Regions from separate parts of the Desulfitobacterium sp. LBE genome, predicted to be linked through region 1. Evidence: riboswitches for the same ligand, from Rfam matches in the RefSeq annotation. Region 1 holds a riboswitch; the other holds the start of a gene.
What was found. A riboswitch is a leader RNA that binds a small molecule or an ion and turns the genes downstream of it on or off. The one in region 1 is predicted to bind S-adenosylmethionine.
Positions count from the first base shown of each region.

Region 2: linked by a shared signal. The riboswitch ahead of metA (homoserine O-succinyltransferase) and the one ahead of DESLBE_RS09915 (aminotransferase class I/II-fold pyridoxal phosphate-dependent enzyme) in region 1 are both predicted to bind S-adenosylmethionine.

Region 1 covers NZ_VLKD01000001.1:2,088,349-2,099,735, forward strand. Annotated here, with positions in the region: gene larE (ATP-dependent sacrificial sulfur transferase LarE) at 1-383, opposite strand, end outside; gene DESLBE_RS09910 (hypothetical protein) at 434-790, opposite strand; SAM riboswitch class I at 1,039-1,137, shown strand; gene DESLBE_RS09915 (aminotransferase class I/II-fold pyridoxal phosphate-dependent enzyme) at 1,247-2,383, shown strand; gene DESLBE_RS09920 (membrane protein) at 2,389-3,057, opposite strand; gene DESLBE_RS09925 (MFS transporter) at 3,174-4,397, opposite strand; gene DESLBE_RS09930 (TetR/AcrR family transcriptional regulator) at 4,495-5,139, opposite strand; gene DESLBE_RS09935 (DUF2809 domain-containing protein) at 5,212-5,595, opposite strand; gene DESLBE_RS09940 (hypothetical protein) at 5,708-5,920, opposite strand; gene DESLBE_RS09945 (GNAT family N-acetyltransferase) at 5,942-6,469, opposite strand; gene DESLBE_RS09950 (hypothetical protein) at 6,548-7,069, opposite strand; gene DESLBE_RS09955 (substrate-binding domain-containing protein) at 7,154-7,855, opposite strand; gene DESLBE_RS09960 (hypothetical protein) at 8,283-8,699, opposite strand; gene DESLBE_RS09965 (methyl-accepting chemotaxis protein) at 8,866-10,581, opposite strand; gene DESLBE_RS09970 (FtsX-like permease family protein) at 10,772-11,387, opposite strand, start outside.
Region 2 covers NZ_VLKD01000001.1:4,084,291-4,095,677, forward strand. Annotated here, with positions in the region: gene DESLBE_RS19285 (aminopeptidase P family protein) at 1-1,335, shown strand, start outside; gene DESLBE_RS19290 (exodeoxyribonuclease III) at 1,501-2,253, shown strand; gene DESLBE_RS19295 (amino acid ABC transporter permease) at 2,543-3,208, shown strand; gene DESLBE_RS19300 (amino acid ABC transporter permease) at 3,189-3,866, shown strand; gene DESLBE_RS19305 (amino acid ABC transporter ATP-binding protein) at 3,907-4,656, shown strand; gene DESLBE_RS19310 (cysteine ABC transporter substrate-binding protein) at 4,795-5,670, shown strand; SAM riboswitch class I at 5,938-6,044, shown strand; gene metA (homoserine O-succinyltransferase) at 6,155-7,078, shown strand; gene DESLBE_RS19320 (HDIG domain-containing metalloprotein) at 7,113-7,715, shown strand; gene serC (3-phosphoserine/phosphohydroxythreonine transaminase) at 8,211-9,299, shown strand; gene DESLBE_RS19330 (phosphoglycerate dehydrogenase) at 9,418-10,581, shown strand; gene DESLBE_RS19335 (DUF1015 family protein) at 10,677-11,387, shown strand, end outside.

The DNA.
Region 1 (11,387 bases):
TAATCCTTAAGATCGTCGGCATTGCTCCCGTCAAGAACCCAATTGATCTTCTTCTCTTGGGCAATGCCTAACAGCTTTGTAAACAGCTCATTTTTACAATGAAAACAACGATTCTGGGCGTTCTTTACAAACTCCTCTTTGCCCATTTCTTCAGTTTCGATGACCAAAAACTTTGCCCCAAACTCTTTGGCCTGCTGCAAAGCATTGTTATAATCGGCTGAAGGCATAGTTTCCGAAGCACCGATGACAGCAAGACAGTGATCCCCCAAGGTTTCATGAGCTACTTTTAAGAGAAAGGTGCTGTCCACCCCACCCGAAAAAGCCACCACAACCGCTTCCATTTCTTTGATAATTTGCTTTAAGTGATTCAGCTTTGCCTGCATGATTTACCTCCAGATTACTCAAGCTTAATTAACTTTCACGCTTCAATCGATTATGCTTTAGAATTATCGCTAAAATAGTAGTTTCTCAGTTTCTCCATTTTTCGAGAATATTCCTCTTGAGTCAAGATTCCTTGCCTGACTAATTCCGAAAGCACTTTCGTATAGCGTTCTAATTCTTTCATCTTTTTACTTGAAACCTTCTTTTGATTGTAAAACTGTATGACTTCTTCTAACTCATGATTATCCAGCACACCGATAGCTTGCAACTTAACCAAGCTTAACTCGCCTTCCTCATTAACCGCAACGTTATTGGCGTTTTTGATCAATGGCTGTATAGCCAGCCTTACGGCAAGAAATATAATAATGAAAAGTAATATCGAATATACAAGGATTCCCTCTATTGTCATAGCTCCCCTCCGCGAGTTAAATTAATCAGTTACTCACCAATCTTGTTCCCAGTGTAAACAGTTCAAGGCTGGATTCCTGCTTAGCTCCGCTTAACTAAGGTATTCTCAAAAAGCATAGAATTTTCCTCTTTTCAGAATGAAGTATATTTAGGACATAAAAAATTCACTTGCAAAGCCCATAGGAATAATATAATATTATAAACATCTTAGCAGGCTTAAAGCGAATTAAATATGGACTTATGTCAAAGCTCTTATCAAGAGAGGCGGAGGGACTGGCCCCATGAAGCCCGGCAACCTACATATGTGAGGTGCTAAATCCAGAGAACCATCAGGTTCGAAGATAAGAGGACGTGGAAACAGTTCACGACCTCTTTGGAGGTCGTTTTTGTTAGTTCGAATCTTCTTTGAGGCTCAACAACATGAATAACCTTTGCCAATGTGTTCATACGAGGAGGAATGAAAATGAATATTTTAACCGAACTGGCTCAGATCGGCAATCGCCGGGATCCTTACGGAGCGATCAGCTTTCCTGTTTACCATTCGTCTACCTTTGCTCACCCCGGCTTTGGCCAAAGCACAGGCTTTGATTACTCACGAACCGGTAATCCCACCCGCCAAGCATTAGAAGATGCTATGGCAAGCCTGGAAGAGGGTACCAAAGGGTTTGCTTTTTCCTCAGGCATGGGTGCCATCACTACCATCCTCTCCTTATTCTCCCAGGGCGAGCATCTTCTCGTCACCGAAGATCTCTATGGAGGAACCTACCGCATCCTTGAAGAGGTCTTCAGCCGCTTTGGCCTCCAAGTCACTTTTGTTGATTCCAGTGATCTCGACACCATCGCAAAAGAGATCCGCCCCCACACAAAAGCCATCTTCACCGAAACACCGACCAACCCTCTAATGAAGATTGCCGACCTAAAGGGGATCGCTTCCTTGTGCCAGAAGCACGGTCTCTTAAATATAGTGGACAATACTTTTCTTACACCCTATTTGCAAAAACCACTGAACTTGGGAGCAGACATTGTTATTCATAGTGGCACCAAATATCTTGGCGGCCATAATGATGTCGTGGCGGGCCTCGTCGTGGTTCAAGGAGAAGAGCTTGCAGCTCGCTTTGGACGTTTGCAGAACTCTCTCGGCGCTACATTGGGCCCCCAAGATTCCTGGCTAATTATCCGGGGGTTGAAAACCTTGGCCCTGCGCATGAGAGCACAAGAAGAAAATGCCCTCCAGATTGCACAATGGCTGGAGACGCATCCCCTTGTCACCGCGGTCTATTATCCCGGACTTAAGCATCATCCCGGCTATGCAACTCAGCTTGAACAAGCCCGAGGCTTTGGTGCTATGTTATCTTTCCGGGTAAAAAGTCCCAGCTTAATCCCCGAGATATTAAAATCCCTCAAAATTATCTCCTATGCGGAAAGCCTTGGTGGTGTAGAATCTCTAATCACTTATCCCGCTACCCAAACCCATGCCGATATCCCTCACGAAGTAAGGACAAGGCTTGGGGTGGACGATTGTCTTCTCCGGTTATCCCTGGGTATTGAAGCCGCCGAAGATCTCATTGACGATTTAGAACAAGCTTTAAAATAGATGCTTTAGGCATCCTCGCCAACGGATTTCTTATAAAACCCCTTCAGATTCTTTACCGTTTCATCAATGGTCTCATGTTTAACCGAGGTCGCATCAAATTTCACCCAAGCAAAGACCATCTGTACGCAGATCCCTATTCCAAATGCGGAAATAACTGTACCAATTCCTACGGGTCCGCCCAAAATCCAGCCTATCAAGCACACCGTTACTTCAATAATCCCACGGCAAAGCCCTATAGATAATTTAGTCTTTCTCTCTAAAGCCACCATCAGACTATCCCTTGGGCCTGCTCCAAAACCAGAGGCAATGTAGAGATAGGAACTAAAGGCGCAAAGGAATAAGCCAAGAATGAGCATAACCATCCCTGGAATAAAACTCTGCATCTCAGGGATTAGCTTTAAGGGCAATAATAAGTCGATATAAATTCCAATGGCAAATATATTAAAGATAGTGCCAAAACCCAGCTTCTCTCCAAGCAATACAACGATGATAGAGATCACCAAACTGGCCACTATAGAAACATTGCCAATCGTCATGCCCACAGTATCAGCAGTCCCCCGATGGAACACATCCCAGGGAGCATAGCCTAAATTGGCTTTCATGGTCATCACAATTCCCACGGATAATAAAAAAGTGCCTAAAAATAAATACACAAGCCTTTTCCATAAACTCATATCCGCACTTCTCCTCAATATCTCCTGATCGATTATCTAATAAGTGTAACATTTTATTGAGCACATTTCCAAACCTTTATTTTATTTCTAAGAATATCTTACTCATAAAAACGGTATTAGGGCTGGGAGACAACCAAAAGAAAGCTAATGCTTGTAATGATAAAAAACGCTATGCCCGTTAGATAAAACCAGAATTTCACCCCGTAAATTTCAGCCACTGGTCCCGCGATTAAAAGTCCCAGCGGCATCGTTGCCGACATGAGGCTGCTCATGATAGAAAAAGCACGCCCTTGTACCTCACGAGGGATTTTCTCCTGCATATAGGCTATGTAGGGGATATTATAGAGGTTTCCGCTTGCTCCCATAAACGTGCATAATGCTGCAAAGAGCCAGAAAGCGCTCTCATTCTGAGGAAGTAAACCGCAGAAAAAAGCAGTAAGCCCTAGTCCCAGAAGTCCAATATGCACCACGAACAACTTCTTTTTGATCCGGCCATAGGCTCCGATCAGCAAAGCACACAACATCATTCCCCCCGAATAGCCAAATTGGACTATACTGGCATGCCAAGCGCTTGCTTTAAAATAGTCACTGGCCATCAGGGCAAAGAACGAAGAAAGCGGCATATAAAAAATCATAGAAAGTGCAGCTGCTAAGGTAACGATACACAGTTTTTTATCTCTCTGAAAAACAGCCACTCCCTCGTGCATTTCTTTTCGAAAATTTGGGGCAAGCTGTTTTTCTTTTTTTAACTCAGGGATTTTGACCGCTGCCACAGCGATGCTTGCCAGCAATGCTCCTACTAAATCCGATAATAGTACGATAGGGAGTGGAAAAATTGCATACAATGCCGCCCCCAAAACCGGCCCCAGCATCAAAGCACCCGTCTGAGCAAATTGACTCCACCCATTCACCCGAACAAGCTCTTTTTCCGGAACCAGCAACGGTATCACCGATTGAATCGCCGGAGTATGAAAAACACTGCCAATGGCTCGAATTCCGAGGACAGCACACGCCGACCAAAAGGGCGGATTCACAACGATAAGGATCAGTGCATAAACAGCGGCTACCATCCCTATAAAAAGATCGGCACAGATAATTACGGTTTTTCGTTTTAAGCGATCTACCCAGACCCCAGCAAAAGGTCCAAGCAATAATTGCGGCAAAAAAGCAAACAACCCTGCCATAGCCAACATAAGTGGTGAAGAGGTATTGCTGGCAATCCACCAAATTAACGTAAACTGTACCGCTGAACTTCCAACTATAGAAATTGTTTGACCGATAGTTATCGTAAAAAAGTTTCTCTTCCATGGCTGTTTTCCATTGCTTGAATCAATACTCATCCTCGCATCTCCTCTTTTAAAATATACCGACGTTTGGTATGTATGTTTTCAAAATATTAGCTATTCTCTACAAGCCATTTGTAAAGAATAGCTACTTCTATTTTTGGGAAAGCGAATGGAGTTCGCCAATGGATTGAAGAACCTCTTCTGTAACTATAGGGACCCCTATTTCTTCAAATACATTTCTTGCAAAGGAAATGATATCCTTTAACTCATTGGGAGTCCAGGAATACATCCACGGGTTAAACCAAACGTTAAAAAACAAGAGAATCATCTGGGCAAGCTGACGGGGTTGAGCTGTATGAATAGAACCGTCTCTAATACCTTCCTCAATAACACCTGTAAGCAGGTCGGCTGCGGAGCCCATAGTATCACGCATATGAAGAGCCAATAACTGAGGATTTCTAAGAAACGGCGGTACGGTCTGATCGAGAGCCTCGTGTTGGGCCGATTGGATAGAAAACACAAGCATCTTGCAAAGTTTATCCAACCCGGATAGACTGCGCTCGTGAGCAATTGTTTTTATATCGGCTATCCCCTGCTCAGCTAATCTTTTATTCACCGCATCCATGATTTCTTCTTTTGACTTGAAGTGATGATAAATAGCGCCCTTGCTCAAATCTCCCAATCCATCGATGATATCCTGGATCGTCGTATGCTCATATCCTTTGGACATGAACAATTTCATAGCTGTATCGAGAATGCGGTTTATCGTTACTTCAGGATACTTATTCCGCGCCATAGTGATACCCCATTTTTTATTACATACTTTCGGTATGTATCATAGCAGGTTGCTACGTAGATGTCAAGGCAGCTAAGAGTTTATCTGCCTGTCTATGACTGCTCCCACTGCTGCTCCGATGGTGTAGGCCACTAAATCCCTCCACAAAAAGCCATACCCCAGCACCAAACCTCCCAGCCGGATTTGCCTTATAGCATCAATCCAGGGAGCATGATAAAGCTGACTGATTTCAATTCCAAAGGCGAAAAGCAACGCTACTGCAGCAAGCCAGCCGGTTCCTTTCGACCTGAAAATAAAGCAAAATATAAAGAAAACCATAAGTGCCCATAAGGCATCTCCCAAGTAGAGATTGATTGCTCCGGGCAAATCCCCTGAAAACTGCCGGCTGCTTAAGCCAAGCATTATTGTCACTCCAACCAAGATAAGGTAAGTCCATCGATTTCTTTTTATTGCCATAATCATTTCCTCTTTTGACAACAACCAATAAATTTCAATAGCTCCTCCACAGCTTGATTATACTTAATTTTCTCAACCTAGTTTAAGCATCATTAAAACATAAGCTACAGAGTTATCCTATTAAAAGTAATTTTAACAAGCTGAGTACGGAAAGCGTAGCGAGGATGATTCCTCCGCTTCTTTCCATCAGCTTTATCTTCTCATCGGGCATGGGGAGTCTTTCCCTTACCCAGCCAATATATCTCCTGCTATAGGTAAGTGTATATAGTACTATTCCCGCAAGCAGCCCAAAAATCCATAAAGATATATTAAACCACTCGGGCATCGCTTTCCTCCTTAGGCTAAATTAAGACTGAGGATTATAATTTGATCTGTTTATTCTGGCCATCAGATATTCATCTTCATATTTTCCATTTCTTATTGCCGCCAAGCGCTTTACTCCTTCTTTTTCAAAGCCAAACCTTTCATACAAATGTATAGCTCTGGCATTGTCTGCGAATACAGTCAACTCAATCCTAACCAACATTAGCCAGTTGTCCGCAACATCTACAAGCCTTCCTAACAAGGCACTGCCAACACCCTGATTCTGGTAGTCTTTATGAATCATTATGCCAATGCCCCCACTATGCCGCATGCGCTGATTAGGATATACCGTTAAGCCTGCATGTCCGATGATCACTTCCTGACCATCCTGAGATCTGGCTACCGCCACAAATTGATGCTGGTTGGCATCTAAATTGGCGATAAAATCCTCATTCCGCTTTAACTGCTCGGACGGGATACCTAAAATATTTTCAAAAACCCCAGGCATGCGCCTTAATACATTTATCCCTTTACCATCACCAATTTCTATCGGTCGAATATAAAACTCCATTCTTATTCCCTCCTGGCAAAAGTTATTGCTGCATTCCTACCCTATGCGGCTTCAACATCCTATTGTTCTTCCATTCCATCATTCTTCTGATTCTGAATCCCTTTCTCTCTTTAGCCCGATCGTTCTAATGAGGCTCAGTAGATTAACCAACCCCTGTGAACCAAGAAAAATGCCTATTCCAATAAGCAATTCGGTTATTGGTCCTCCTAAAAAAAGTATCAGCAACCCGGTGGGTTCTGACAATCCATAGCTGGAAGTATGCAGGCCGACTAATTTATTCACCAATTCCGGCAGTGAGTTTCCAATAAAATAAAGTCCCAATACTGAAAAGCCTATTCTCTGTAGCTCACTAGCCCCTAATCCGACAGTCTCATTTCGATTCTTTTCCTTAACCAAAATTTTAGCTAATTTATCAGAAAAGCACCACAGGAAAATACCAAATAGGATCGTAGTTAACGAATAAAAAGTATTTATTATACTATAATTATCTATCATATTTACCGCCGCAGGTACATTAAGTGAAAGCACTCTGAACCCTTGAATAATGAAAAAAATCCCAATAAGCTTACACCCTATACTAGCAATCTCACGCTGGTTCATTCTTTTCCCTCCCTTAAACAACCTATCACCTTTACATCAGCATTCAAGGTATTGGCAAAGCTTCTCTATTCAAATTCCGGCTCATTATGGCGACTCATACAACGTCTTTAATGCACCCAATCCGGAAATAGCGACTTCCCATTGACCACTGGTCGTCACAAGCCAATCCGCAATTTTCCGCGCCGGATGATCCGCCGGCAGATCTTTGCGCACGACTGCGTAATAATTGATGGCGAGGGGGTACTCCTTGCATACAATCGTTTCCGGCGTCGGATCAATCCCGTTATAAGAAAGCGCCTTAATATCCCTTCTTCCGTTCACGCTTTCGGAAATCTGGATATAGTAATAGAGCGAATAACCCAACGAATAGGCACTTTCCTCTCCCTCACGGGCAAAATATCGGTAATCCTCCACCATTTCCAGTATTCCGTTCATATCCCGCTCCATGTAGTTATCCTCTATTGCTGGGTTTATCGTCCTGCCCATCAGTACCAGATTCTCCAACTGTGCTTGAGAGCCGGAATCAGCGTTGCGGCAGATAGGCACGATACGCCCTTTTAGGCCTCCGAGCTCCGACCAGTCGGTAACCGACATATCGGAGTAAATCTGTTGCACCTGGGAGGCGGTAATATTGTTTACGATATTATCCTTGTGCGTAACAAACACAAGAGCTTCCGCCCCGATGGGGATATATTCAAGCTCCGTTCCTGAACTCTCAGCCATCTGCCGGATCTCTTGCGAAGGGTCCGGTACGAGAATTAAATCGACGTCTCCTGCGATAAGCATCTCATAAGACCTCATTGTTTTGGAAGCTTTCTGCGGAAGGCCCGGCCATCCGTCTCCACCGCCATCCACGTGCAGAAACATCCTTTTATATATCCTCTGCACAAGCGGAAGCGTGGAGGTCGAACCGTCGATGCGCGGATAATTTTCCGCCGTGATACCGATGGCTGCAGCGTCCTCCGACGGTGTCGGCGTTACCGTTTGCACAACTGATTTTTGAGCCGCCGGCAACTGAGACGGCAACGGCCCTTCCGCATTCCCCGTTTTCGTACAGCCCTGTATAAGAAGAGGTATCATAGCAAGCACCAAGCCCGCTGCAATTCTCATTACAGTTTTTCTAAGTTTGATTATTCTTATCCTCATAGTTCCTCCATGACTGACTGCCATAACAATCAGTTAAAAATGAATTATTGCCGGGCAAATCCATTGCTCACGTGCTTTCCCAATTATATTTAATCAGGCCAAAATGATAAATTTCAATATCACATGCAAACCATTCATGATTTACCGTCATATTACAGACGAACTTTGCCTGATTGTAACCATATGTTTCATCTATAATATCAATGATAAACACACCAGCCTGTAGTTTCGTTGTGAAATCTCGAATATCCCACTCTTTTCGATAATTATCTCTGCCGGTACAGTAGATCCTGCAAAAATCAAAGTCCGCTTTTGGAAAAGAAACCATTGCCTTTCCGATTTGTTCTACCTGATTACCATCAATAGTTCGTATCCCATCTTCCATGACAAAGATTATCATGTCACTCTCTACTCTAATACTGCTCAACCTGGCATCATGTAAGCTGATTGGCAATATCATATTAGGTTTTACATATTCCTGCATCCCGGCTACCTCCGCTAACTGATGAATCTTAGTTTCTTTACTAAGATATAGCTTCGCCAAATTAGAACATTCTTCCTTCTAATCCTTAAATTTGCACGGGATAAAGTGCAAGCACTGAATGACGGGCTTTCTCGTCATTCAGTGTTTGTCGATGGGAATTCTGACATTAAACCCTAAACTTCCCGATTGAATTTTGCAGTTCATCCGCCATCTTGGCCAGTGCTTGACTGGATGCGGCAATCTGTTCCATAGATGCGGACTGCTCTTCGGTAGCAGCCGAGACAGTCTGAGTTTGGCTGGATGCCTCCTTGCTGATATGCTCAATATCCCGTATCGAATCCACGATTTGCTGGCTTCCGGAAGCCATCTGTTGAATTGCTGCTGAAATTTCCCTGACTTGGGTGGAAACTTCACCGATAAGATTTACAATCTCTTTAAATGCCTGTCCAGCAGAGTTTACAACTTCAGATCCAACCTTTACTTCACGGGTGCCATCATGCATAGCATTGACTGCACTGCCGGTTTCCTGCTGAATTTCTGCGATCAAGCCGGCAATTTCCTTAGCCGCTTCCTGGGATTGCTCAGCCAGCTTGCGTACTTCCTCAGCAACTACGGCAAATCCTCTGCCTTGTTCGCCGGCACGAGCAGCCTCTATCGCCGCATTCAGTGCCAACAGATTGGTTTGGGCGGCAATTCCGGAAATCGCATCAACTATCTGACCGATTTCTTTCGATCGCTCACCTAATTGCCTAACTACCTGAGCTGTACCTGCTACCGTGATTTCAATGTTTTTCATCTGGGTCACCGCTGCTTCCACAGCCTTATCTCCTTGGCCAGCCGCAGTTGCAGTCATTTCAGCAGATCTCGAAACAGTATTAGCATTCGCCGCAATCTCCTGAACACCTGCCGACATCTGCTCCACGATGGATGCTGTATCATCTATAGCAGCTTCTTGCCTGGTTGCTCCTGCAGCTACATCAGTAATTGTTGCGGCAATCTGATTCGTGGCAGAGGCTGACTGCTCGGCACTGGCCGTTAGTTCCTCTGAAGAAGCCGCTACTTGTTCTGAAGTGTAGGCTATATTTTTGACTAAAACCCGCAAGTTGTCCGTCATAGTATTAAATTCAGCAGCCAGCTGACCAACTTCATCTTGAGAAATAAGATCCATTCTTCTTACCGCTAAGTTGCCTTGGGCGATTTCGCGAACTGTTCCTACTAACTGAGCCAGGGGATTAGCAATCATCCTGGCGATATACCAACCTATGCCCAAAGCCAAAACTATAGCGGCGAAAGTTATTCCTATCATAAGTTTGCTTACCATTGAAGCTAACGACTTGCTTTTTATCTCTTCATCATCGGCAATTTGGGCATTATAATCAGCAAGTTCCTCTAAAAGGGCATTCACAACATCGAGGTCGTCAGCAGCATTAGCAGCAAAATATGTATAGGCTTCATCCTGCTTTCCCGCTAATGCCAAATCCACTGCTTTGCTTCTTTCTGTCCGGTATATCTGCAATTCATCCATCAGCTTTGGTAATCGTTCTTGTTCGTATGTGTCCATAGTTGTCTTGCCATAATCGCTAAGGAGGGTGTCTACTTCCGCCGCCCGCTCTTGGACGTCCTGGAGAATCTCCTGCTGTCTGTCTTGATCCTGAGTGATAAATAATTCAAGAGTCATTGCCTCTACTGCCCTGCTTTGCCCCCGGGCTGCATTGAGCCATTTGATTGGCAGCAAATTATCCTGATACATACCTTCCAAAGAAGCAGCTAAGTTATTGGCGGAATATATCCCCACGAAGCCTACAAGCCCAAGAAATACTGCCATGAGCAGGACTAAACTATTAATTTTTGAGGCTGTTTTCAGATTGCGGAATTTTTGCATTGCTGTTACCCCCTTTTGCTTACGCTACAAATAATTTCTGAAAGTAAACATTCCTGAGTGCAGTTTCTATACTTAAATAATTCTATTGAGATTTATAAATTCCTCTAACATAAGTTTAAGTTTAGGGCAATTATTTATTAATAATAAAAGAGGAAGCCTTTTTGGGCTTCCCCTTCTACACTGCACTAAGCTAAAGTGCAATCAATATTTCCTGTAAATCAAGTTTCAATGTTCTCCATGCAGGATAAATCATCGCCAATATTCCCACCAAAAGAGAACCGATAACCAAAGCGCTTCCTAATCCGACATGAAAGGCAAAGGAAAATTTGCCATAGCCTAATAACGGCCCCAGAACCAGGGGAGCAACGATTCCTATACTGTAGCCAAGAAGACTTCCGACAAGGCTGATGATCAGCGCTTCTCGGCCAAGCAAGAATAATATATGCTTTTGACGAAAGCCAATCGCACGGAGCACTCCCAGTTCCCGAATCCGGTCATTCACATTTCCGGCCAAGGTCACGATAATCACCATGGCTCCAATTAAGCCCATGGCTAAGGAGATAGCCCGGGAAAAACTGGTGAAGCGCTCCACATTCTCTTGGGAGCCTTGAACGAGCTGAGTCACTTCCGTGACATTAGCCGACTCCAGAACAGGCCTTAATTGGGCTACGGTCTGTGCAGCATCCGGCGTGTTAAGTTCGATCAAGGACCATTCGGAAGTAATTCCTGTAAGAGTTCGGGCAGTATGGATCGTTGTAAACACTCCTTGGTCCTCAGAGCCCCCTGTCTCTGCCATAATTCCTACC
Region 2 (11,387 bases), 2.0 Mb from region 1:
CAAGAGCGTCCTCCCATCCCGGCCGCTGATATCTTTGTTCATGACGTAAGCTATGCGGGGCGTTCCCGGGTCGAGAAGCTCAATGAGCTTCGTCAGCAGATGAAGGGCAAGGGAGCCAATGTTCATGTACTGACAGCTTTGGATGATATCGCCTGGCTCCTAAATATCCGGGGAGCCGATGTCCCCAACAACCCGGTGACCATTGCTCATGTCCTGGTTACCGAGGATGCCTGCACCTTATGTATCGATCCGGGCAAGGTTCCGGCTCCGGTAAAAGCCGAGCTGGAGAGAGATGGAATCCAAATCAAAGACTATGCCGCTGTCGCCGGGCTTCTGCAGGGCCTTGGCGGGGATGATGCCGTCCTTATCGATCCTGAGAGCGTCAACGCGTTCCTTGACCATGCCATCCATCCCCAAACGAAAAAGATTGAGGGAGCTAACCCCACAGCAATGCTGAAGGCTGTCAAAAATGAGACAGAACTGGATAACCTGAAAACCAGCAATATCCATGACGGAGTGGCGATGGTCCGTTTTATCAAATGGCTCAAAACCACCCTGGGCAAGGAAGAAATAACTGAGCTCTCGGCTGAAGATACCCTGGAAACCCTGCGAAGAGCAAACAAGGAATGTGTGGGCCTGAGTTTCGATACCATTGCCGGCTATAAAGACCATGCTGCCATGATGCACTATAAGGCCACTGCGGAAAGCGCTTACACCTTGGCGGCCGAAGGATTTCTTTTGGTGGATTCAGGCGGTCAATACTTCGGCGGCACCACCGACATCACCCGTACTATCGTTTTAGGCCCCCTGACTGAAGAAGAAAAAAGAGATTTTACCCTGGTGCTGAAGGGACATATCGCCTTAGCCACCGTTAAATTCCTTTACGGTGCTACAGGCTCCAACTTAGATGTCCTGGCCAGACAGCCCATCTGGAAATACGGCATGGATTACAAATGCGGTACAGGTCATGGAGTGGGTATGTTTTTGAATGTTCATGAAGGCCCCCAGCGGCTGAGCCAGACCCCTAATGCCGTAAAACTGGAAGCAGGGATGATCCTGACCAATGAGCCCGGTATCTATAAAGAAGGGAAACACGGCATTCGCACCGAGAATATGATGGTGGTGAGAAAAGCCGAGGAGACTGAATTCGGCCAATTTATGGGCTTTGAAGCTGTGACCTATTGCCCCATCGACTTAGGGGGTGTGGATCAAAGCCTCCTCACAGAAGAAGAGCAAACATGGCTGGATGACTACAACCAAATGGTCTACACCACCCTGGAGCCTTATCTGGATGCTGAAGAAAAAGCCTGGCTGGCTCAGGAATGCGGCAGATAAGACTTAAATTACTGAATACCCTGGAATCAGGCTTTCAGCCTTGTGAAGCTGAAGGCTTGATTTTTTATGGTTGCAAAGCTAGACTGATTACAAATGGACAATAACAAAATGAGATGGTGTCCAAGAGATTAATGGCACAAAAACGTCATTAGAGGAGAGAACGGGATGAAATTAATATCATGGAATGTCAATGGCCTGCGGGCTTGTCTGAATAAGGGCTTTATGGACTTTTTCCAGCAGGAGCAAGCGGATATCTTTTGCCTGCAGGAGACCAAGCTTCAGGAAGAGCAGATCCCTTTCCAGTTGGAGGGGTATCACGCCTATTGGAATTTTGCTCAGAAAAAGGGTTATTCCGGAACCGCAGTCTTTGCCAAGAAAGAACCCCTGAGTGTGTCCTATGGGATCGGCCAGGAAGAGCATGATCAGGAAGGGCGGGTCATTACCCTTGAATTTGATACCTTTTACCTGGTCACGGTCTACACCCCCAACTCGCAAAGGGACTTGGCCCGCTTGGATTATCGCATGATCTGGGAAGCGGAATTCCTCGGTTATCTTAAAAACCTGGAAAAATCCAAACCGGTGATCCTTTGTGGCGATCTCAATGTCGCCCATACGGAGATCGATCTCAAAAATCCCAAAACCAATCGCAAAAATGCTGGCTTCACTGATGAAGAACGGGCAAAATTCAGTGAACTGCTTAAGAACGGCTTTATCGATACCTTCCGCCATTTCAACCCGGATAAAAAAGAAGCTTACACCTGGTGGTCCTACATGTTCAACGCCCGGGCCAATAATGCAGGGTGGCGTATCGACTACTTTTGTGTCTCGGAAAGCCTGAAGAATGAGCTCAAAGACGCCATGATCTACGATCAGATCATGGGCTCCGATCATTGCCCGGTGGGCCTGGAAATTTTCTGATTCCCGTATATTAATAGTTTGTTGACCCTCAGATAGTGTGAGGACAAACTAAAAAAGAAAAAGGAACTGACACCTCGCGAACCTTATTCCGGTTCAAAAGCTGTCAGTTCCTTTTTCTCTTGGCAAAAATAAAAGATTGACAGAGTGAGAGTCAGAATATATAATTCCGATATGTCATACTAAATGTATAGGAATTATATAAATGTGTTTGAGCAGATAGTTAAGCAAATATTTAAGCAGATAGTTGAGCTGCAGAGGCTCTATAGAATGGACTGAAAGAGAGGCCGGCATGAATTTAAATTGGGAATTCATTCTTCAAAACATTCCTTTATATGAAAAAGCGGCCTGGCTTACTTTAAAGCTGGCTTTTTGGGGGACACTGTTCTCCCTGCTCCTTGGCCTGATCTGCAGTGTCATTATGTATTACCGTATACCTCTTTTAAAAACGATCATGGGAGGGTATATAGAGCTCTCCCGGAACACCCCTTTGCTGATCCAGGTCTACTTTCTCTATTTTGGACTGCCCAAGCTGGGGGTGACATTAAGTGAGACGGCTTGTGCAATTCTTGGTCTTTCCTTTTTAGGAGGGAGCTATATGGCTGAGGCCTTGCGCGGCGGAATGGAAGCGGTGAGCAAATCCCAGATTGAATCCGGCCTGAGCTTAGGGCTTTCACGGTGGCAGCTGATTCGCTATGTGGTATTCCCTCAGGCGTTTTCCTTCAGCATCCCGGCCCTTGGCGCCAACTGTATCTTCTTGCTCAAAGAAACCTCCGTCCTCGGGGCCATCGCTATTCTCGATCTTATGAATGTTACCAAAGATCTGATCGGGATGTATTATCAGACCGTTGAATCCCTCTTAATGTTGGTTGTTTCTTACTTAATCATCCTGTTGCCTTTGTCTTTGTTCTTGACTTGGTTGGAGAGGAAGGTGCGCTATGCTGAATTCGGCCCTTGAGATGCTTTTTACCTCACAGAATATAGTGCGTCTGCTGGAGGGGTTGCTGGTTACAGTAAGGATTGCCTTGATCGCTATCTTAATCTCTGCCTGCACAGGAATTGCCTTTGGTCTGCTCATGACCATGAAATCCAAGATCATCAAGGTGCTCTGCCGCCTTTACCTGGAAGCCTTCCGAATTATTCCCGTCCTTGTCTGGTTATTCATCGGCTATTTCGGCATAACCTCAGTCTTTGCTATTCATCTGGAAGGTGAGGTCATCGTCATCATTGTCTTTATTCTCTGGGGGACGGCAGAAATGGGTGACATCGTCAGGGGCGCCCTGGAGTCCTTGCCCCGTCATCAGAGCGACTCCGGTAAAGCGCTGGGTTTAAGCTTTGGGCAGCTTTACCGGTATGTTTTAATCCCTCAGGCTGTAAGACGGATGCTGCCCGCCACGATTAACCTGGCCACACGGATGGTCAAGACCACCTCCCTTGCGGTACTTATCGGGGTGGTGGAAATCCTCAAAGTCGGTCAGCAGATGATCGAGAACGCCCGCTTTACCGTTCCCACGGCCTCCTTCTGGATTTATGGACTTATTTTTATTCTGTACTTCATCATGTGTTATCCATTGTCCCGTCTGGCCAAGAGACTGGAAGCCAAGTGGAGCAGTTAGGAGTGATTCAATGAGCAATGATTCAATAAGTGGTGGTTCAATAACTAATGAGCAAAGAGAAATTTTACTGACCATCAAGGATTTGCATAAAGAGTATGGGGGCAAACCCGTTCTTAAGGGGATTGATCTCCAGGTCCCCAGAGGTGAGGTCATTGTGGTTTTAGGGCCCTCCGGATGCGGTAAAAGCACTCTGCTCCGCTGCCTTAACGGTCTTGAACCCATTCAAAAAGGAGATATCCTGCTGTCAGGTCAAAGCCTGATCAGAGGAAAAGTCGATTGGGGGCAGATTCGTCAGCAGATTGGTATGGTTTTTCAAAACTATGATCTTTTTCCCCATATGACGGTGATTGAGAATATTCTCCTGGGGCCTGCAAAGGTACAGAACAGGGAGCGCAGCCAAGTCATGGAGCAAGCCAAGGCCCTTTTGGAAAGAGTGGGGTTATTCGATAGAATGGACGCTTGGCCAAGGGAGCTATCCGGAGGCCAGAAGCAAAGAATCGCTATCGTCAGAGCCTTATGCATGAATCCGGAGATCATGCTTTTTGATGAGGTGACAGCATCCCTTGATCCGGAAATGGTCCGGGAAGTTCTTGACGTGATGCTGGGCCTGGCCAAACAGGGAATGACCATGATCATTGTCACTCATGAGATGGGCTTTGCCCAAGCCGTCGCCGACCGGGTCGTCTTCATGGATTCAGGTACTATTTGTGAAATTGCCGGTCCCCAGGAGTTCTTCAATAACCCACGCACCGAGCGGGCGAAGCAATTTCTTAATATATTTCAATATTAGTGCCGGTGCGCCAGGCGGGTGCAGCAATACTGCAGCCTTCCGCAGCGTTCCATAGGTTTTCACAGTGCCGGGCAACTAGAGCCAAAGGAAAGCTATAAAAATATCCCAAAAAGAAGAGAAGAAAGGTTGAGAGAAAAGATGAAAAAGATGATCAGATCCCTGGCCCTCGTTCTGGCCGGAGCGTTGCTCTTGGGCGGACTTGTGGGGTGCGGCCAGACAGGCGGCGACCAAGCCAATAATGCCAACAACGCCTCCCCAGCAGGCTCCCTGGAAGAAATCAAGCAGCGGGGAACCCTGCGGATTGGGGTGTTCAGCGATAAGCCGCCCTTTGGTTATGTAGATGCCAATGGCCAGAATCAAGGCTTTGATGTGGAAATCGCCAGACGCTTCGCCAAAGACCTTTTAGGGGACGAATCCAAGGTAGAGTTCGTATTGGTGGAGGCTGCCAACAGAGTACCTTATCTGGAATCCAACAAGGTCGACATTATTATGGCTAATTTCACAGTGACAGAAGAAAGAAAGCAAAAAGTGGATTTTGCCAACCCCTATATGAAAGTTGCCCTGGGGATCGTCTCACCTGACGGAGCCTTGATCACCTCTATCGACCAGCTTCAAGGGCAGAAGGTTATTGTCAATAAAGGAACCACGGCTCAGGATTATCTGACCAAAAACCACCCGGATCTGGAACTTCTTAAATATGATCAAAACACGGAAGCCTTTGAAGCCTTAAAAGATGGCCGGGGAGCCGCCTTAGCTCATGACAATACGGAAGTCCTCGCCTGGGCCAAATCCAATCCGGGCTTCACCGTAGGTGTACCTACTTTAGGCAGCACGGACACCATTGCACCGGCAGTAAAGAAGGGCGACACCGAACTCTTAAACTGGATCAATCAGGAGCTGGCAGAGCTTGCTAAAGAAGATTTTGTAAGGAAAGCTTATGAAAAAACCCTCCTGCCCGTGTACGGGGACGATGTAAAACCTGAGGAGCTGATTGTCGAAGGCGGGAAACTTTAAGCCCAGAGTATATATATCTAAATATATATCTAAGGATAATAAGGAGTAAGACGGTTCTCATCCTGCTTTAGCCGGGGAGAGCCGTCTTCTGTTATGAAAAAGATCTGAAAAGGAGCCGCAAAAGCCTCAGAAAAATGCTGAAAAGCTACGCGACTCGTACAATCCCTCTACAATAATTTTGTTATAGAGCAGATTGACATTAGTGCCAAGATGTAATAATATAGTGCCAATGACGATTTTCATCGTCATCAACTAAATACAGCCCATTTCTTATCAAGAGTGGTGGAGGGACTGGCCCGATGAAACCCAGCAACCGGTATTCAGATGAATACAACGGTGCTAATTCCTGCGATGGAAGCATTGATAGATGAGAGAGGAATTTTTGGTGATACCCTCTTTCTTGGAAAGAGGTTTTCTTTATTTTAAAGACAAACCCATTCAGAATGAACGAAGAATTTTCTAAGTGTAGCGAAGGGAGAATACTATGCCGATCAATGTACCCGATGGCCTGCCCGCAGCAGAAATACTCACCAAAGAGGATGTGTTTATTATGGAAGAGAGGCGTGCCGAGCATCAGGACATTCGCCCTCTCAGTATTGTCATTCTCAATCTCATGCCCAATAAGATCGTAACCGAAACACAGATTCTCCGGCTCTTAGGGAATTCCCCCTTGCAAGTGGATATTACCCTGCTTTACCCGGAAACCCATCACTCCAAGAATACCCCGGAAGAATACCTGATTAAGTATTATCAGACCTTTGACAGCATCAAAGATCAGAAATTTGACGGCATGATCATTACCGGGGCCCCTATCGAGCAGATGCCCTTTGAAGAGGTTGATTTTTGGCCGGAGCTGCAGAAGATTATGGACTGGAGTAAAGCCCATGTCTTTTCCACTCTTTTCATTTGCTGGGGAGCCCAGGCCGGGCTTTACCACTTCTTTGGTGTTCCCAAGTATCCTTTGCCGGCGAAGATGTTCGGTGTTTTCCCTCATACCTTAAACCGCAAGGATGTCCGCTTGCTCAGAGGTTTTGATGACGTTTTTTATGTGCCTCACTCCCGGCATACAGAAGTCAGAAAGGAAGATATCGTCAAGGCGCCGGAGCTGGAGATTCTTTCCGAATCTGAGGAGTCCGGAGTCTACCTGATCGGGACCAAGGGTGGCCGGCAGATTTTTGCCACAGGTCATTCCGAATACGATCCCCATACCCTGAAAGCGGAATATGATCGGGATATGGCCCTGGAGCTCCCCATCAACATTCCTCAGAACTATTACCCCGGGGATGATCCCAGGAAGACGCCTCTCGTCAAGTGGAGAGGGCATTCTAATTTGCTTTTTGCCAATTGGCTCAATTACTATGTCTATCAGGAAACACCCTATAACCTTGAAGAACTGGGCAATAGATAAAATACAAATACCACGATAGAAAGAAGGATGTCGGATGCCGGATTATACAAAAGATAGGGAGGCTGCTTGGCAGCTTCTCAACGAGTATGTAAAAAGTGAAACCCTATTGCGTCACTCCATGACAGTGGAAGCGGTGATGCGCCATTTTGCTTCCCTTTATCAGGAAGATCCCGACCTTTGGGGAAATATCGGCTTATTGCATGATATTGATTTTGAGATGTACCCAGATCAACACTGCCGCAAAACCCGGGAGATCCTCACCCCCCAAGGCTTGCCGGATGAATTTATCCGGGCTATTGAAAGCCATGGCTACGGTCTGGTCCATGATGTGGAGCCCCGGGAGAACGTGGAAAAGGTCCTGTTTACCATTGACGAATTGACAGGTCTGGTCTCAGCCACGGCTTTGCTCCGTCCCAGCAAGAGCCTTCACGACCTGACCGCTAAATCTGTCAAAAAGAAATGGAAGCAAAAGAGCTTTGCGGAGAATGTCAACCGGGAAGTGATCGAAGCTGGAGCCAACCGCTTGGGCAAGGATTTGAACGAGATCATTGAAGAGACCATTAAAGGAATGCGCACCGTCGCCGTTGCCATCGGCTTGGAGGGCAATATCGAAGCAGGTGCCGAAGCAGGAAAATAATTATTTTGCTGATAACTCTTGACAAAAAGCTGTGTAATAGATTAGAATCATAACAACGTCAATCTATAATCCAACACGATGAAAGGACGTCCGGCGCCGAATATGTATAGAGAGCTGACGGTTGGTGCAAGTCAGTCATAGAAGCGAAGCGGATTCCATCCTGGAGTGGCCAATGATGAATTGTGACGGGTTCCGCCCGATATCGCGGACATAAGTTGGCCGATTACGGCAACATGGGTGGCAACGCGGGAATAACCTCTCGTCCCTGATTGGGATGAGAGGTTTTATTTATTTTCTGCGCGGCACTGCCCTAGTTCTCCTTAAGGATACTAAGGAGGATAGGGCAGGATTCACTGCCCATTAACCGTAAAGGCTGAAACTTGGGTGGCACCGCGGAATACCCGCCCCAATGACTGGGGTGGGTTTTGTCTATTCTGGACAAACCAATATCTGTAAACGTTCATAAAACATGATAAATAAGGAGGATATTTCAAGATGAAAAGAGTGTACAATTTTTCAGCAGGGCCGGCTGTATTGCCTGAGGAAGTCCTGAGAGAAGCCGCCGAGGAAATGCTGGATTACCAGGGAACAGGCATGTCCGTCATGGAAATGAGCCACCGCTCCAAGACCATTGAAGGCATGATGAACGAGGCCGCCCAAGACTTAAGGGACCTGCTGAAGGTTCCTGATAATTACAAGATCCTCTTCCTCCAGGGAGGGGCCTCCCAACAATTTGCCATGGTTCCCATGAACCTGATGAAGAACCGGGTAGCGGATCACCTGAACACCGGGCAATGGGCCAAGAAAGCTATTTCCGAAGGAAAACTCTACGGCAAAATCAATGTCGTCGCCTCATCAGAAGACCAGAACTACTCCTATATTCCGGATCTTAAGGATTTGAAATTCTCCGAGGAGGCAGACTATGTCTACATCTGCCACAACAATACCATCTTCGGCACCAAGTTTAATGAGCTTCCCGAGGTGGGAGATAAACCTTTAATCGCCGATATGTCTTCCGATTTCCTATCCGAACCCATCGATGTCAGCCAATACGGAATTATTTTTGCCGGAGCTCAGAAGAATGTAGGGCCCGCCGGGGTCGTGATTGTCATTATCCGGGAAGATTTGATTACAGAGGACGTTTTGCCGGGAACTCCCACTATGCTCAAGTATAAAGTCCATCTGGATAACAATTCCGCCTATAATACACCGCCGGTTTATGGAATATACATCTGTGGTAAAGTGTTCAAATGGCTCAAAAAGCTGGGCGGACTGGAAGCTATGCAAAAGATCAACGAGGAAAAAGCCGCCATCCTTTATGATTATCTGGACGCCAGTGCCATGTTTAAAGGAACCGTAGCGAAAAAAGACCGCTCCTTAATGAATGTTCCCTTTGTGACAGGCTCTGAAGAACTGGATGCCAAGTTCATCAAAGAAGCCAAGACCGCAGGCTTTGAGAACCTTAAAGGATACCGCACAGTAGGCGGGATGAGGGCCAGCATTTACAATGCCATGCCCATCCAGGGGGTCAAGGATTTAGTGGAATTCATGAGAAAGTTTGAAGCAGAGAACAAGAAAGGATAAGATGGCAATCCCTGCCGTTGCAGGAGCTGCATTCAATAGATAACAATAATACAGAGTAAAAGAAAAAACAGTAAAGAAAACTAAAACAGTAAAGAAAAATAAAGAGGAGTGTTTTACAATGTTCAAAATCAATTGCCTGAATAATATTTCCCAAGCGGGTTTAAAACTGTTCACCGATCGCTATGTTGACGTGGACCGCTATGAAGATGCCAACGGCGTTCTCGTCCGCAGTACCTCCATGCATGATCTGGAACTGCCCCCTAATATCGAAGCCATTGCCCGGGCCGGGGCCGGAGTCAATAACATCCCCCTTGATAAATGCGCGGAAAAAGGCATCGTTGTCTTCAACACCCCCGGCGCCAATGCCAACGGAGTGAAAGAAATGGTGATCGCCACCATGATTATGGCCGCCCGCAATCTGGTGGGTGGAGTGAATTGGGTGAACTCCTGCCAGACGGATCCTGAAGTAGCCAAACTGGTGGAAAAGAATAAAGCCAAGTTTGCCGGAACAGAGATCAAAGGCAAAAAATTGGGGGTCATCGGTTTAGGCGCTATCGGCATCTTAGTGGCCAATGCCGCCAACAAACTGGAAATGGATGTCTGCGGCTATGATCCTTATATTTCTGTGGAACACGCCTGGAAGCTCTCCAAATATATTAAACCGATCAAAAATACGGAAGAAATCTATCGGGAATGCGACTTTATTACCATCCATGTCCCCTTAACCGATTCCAACCGCGGCATGCTCAATAAACAAGCCTTTGAGCAAATGAAGGACGGCGTAATCATCCTGAATTTCTCCCGGGATACCCTGGTGGATGAAGAGGCCCTGATTGAAGCTCTGAAGACCGGAAAAGTCGCCAAATATGTGACAGACTTCCCCAATCCTAAGGTCTGCGGAGTGGAAGGAGTCATCGCCATTCCCCATCTGGGCGCCTCCACGGCGGAATCCGAAGAAAATTGCGCAGTCATGGCCGTAGAGCAAATCATGAACTACCTTGAGCATGGCAACATCAAGAATTCCGTGAATTTCCCCAATTGCGATATGGGAGTCTGCAACCAAGCCGGACGGATCGCCATCAATCATAAAAATATTCCCAATATGCTGGGCCAATTCACCTCCACCTTAGCCAAAGAAAACGTCAATATCTCTGACCTAATGAACAAAAGCAAAGGCTCCTACGCCTACACCCTCATCGACATCGAAACCCCCGCCGGCCCCGACATCATCACCAGACTCAAAGAAATCGACGGCGTCCTCAAAGTCCGTGTCATCAAATAGCAGTGAATCAAGGGGACAGGTCCCATTATTCACCTGCACCCCAATGAATCAAGGTACCTGTCCCCTTGATTCATCCATGAAAAGGAGGGAATGTTTTGGCAAGGATTAGACCCTTTCAAGCCATAAGACCCAGGGAAGATGTAGCGGGCAAAGTTGCCGCCCTCCCTTATGATGTCTACAACCGGGAAGAAGCTCTTGAAGAAATCAAAAAGGAACCCTACTCTTTTTTGAAGGTGGACCGTCCGGAGACCCATTTTCCGGAGGATTTCGATCCTTACCATCCTCAGGTCTATGCCAAAGCTGCAGAGGTTCTGCAGGGGATGATTCAAGAAGGGATCTTCATCCGGGAGGCCAAACCCTGCTATTATATTTATGAGCTCACCATGCAGGGAAGAGCCCAAACCGGTTTGGTAGGCTGTGCCGCCATTGACGATTATCTCCAGGATGTGATTAAAAAACACGAATTGACCAGAGAAGATAAAGAGCTGGACCGCATCAATCATGTGGATGTCTGCAGTGCCCAGACAGGCCCCATCTTCTTAGCTTACCGTGCCCAGGCCGGTATCCATGAAGTGATCGAGAGAGTCAAACAGAATACCCCTCTCTATGATTTTGTCGCGGCCGACGGAGTGCGGCATGCAGTCTGGGTGATTGCAGAGGAGCAGGATATAGAGAAGATTGCCGCAGGGTTTGCGGAAATCCAAAGCATCTATATCGCCGATGGCCACCATCGCACCGCCTCCGCCGTTAAAGTAGGGCTGAAACGAAGGGCGGAGAATCCCCATTATACAGGCCAGGAAGAGTTT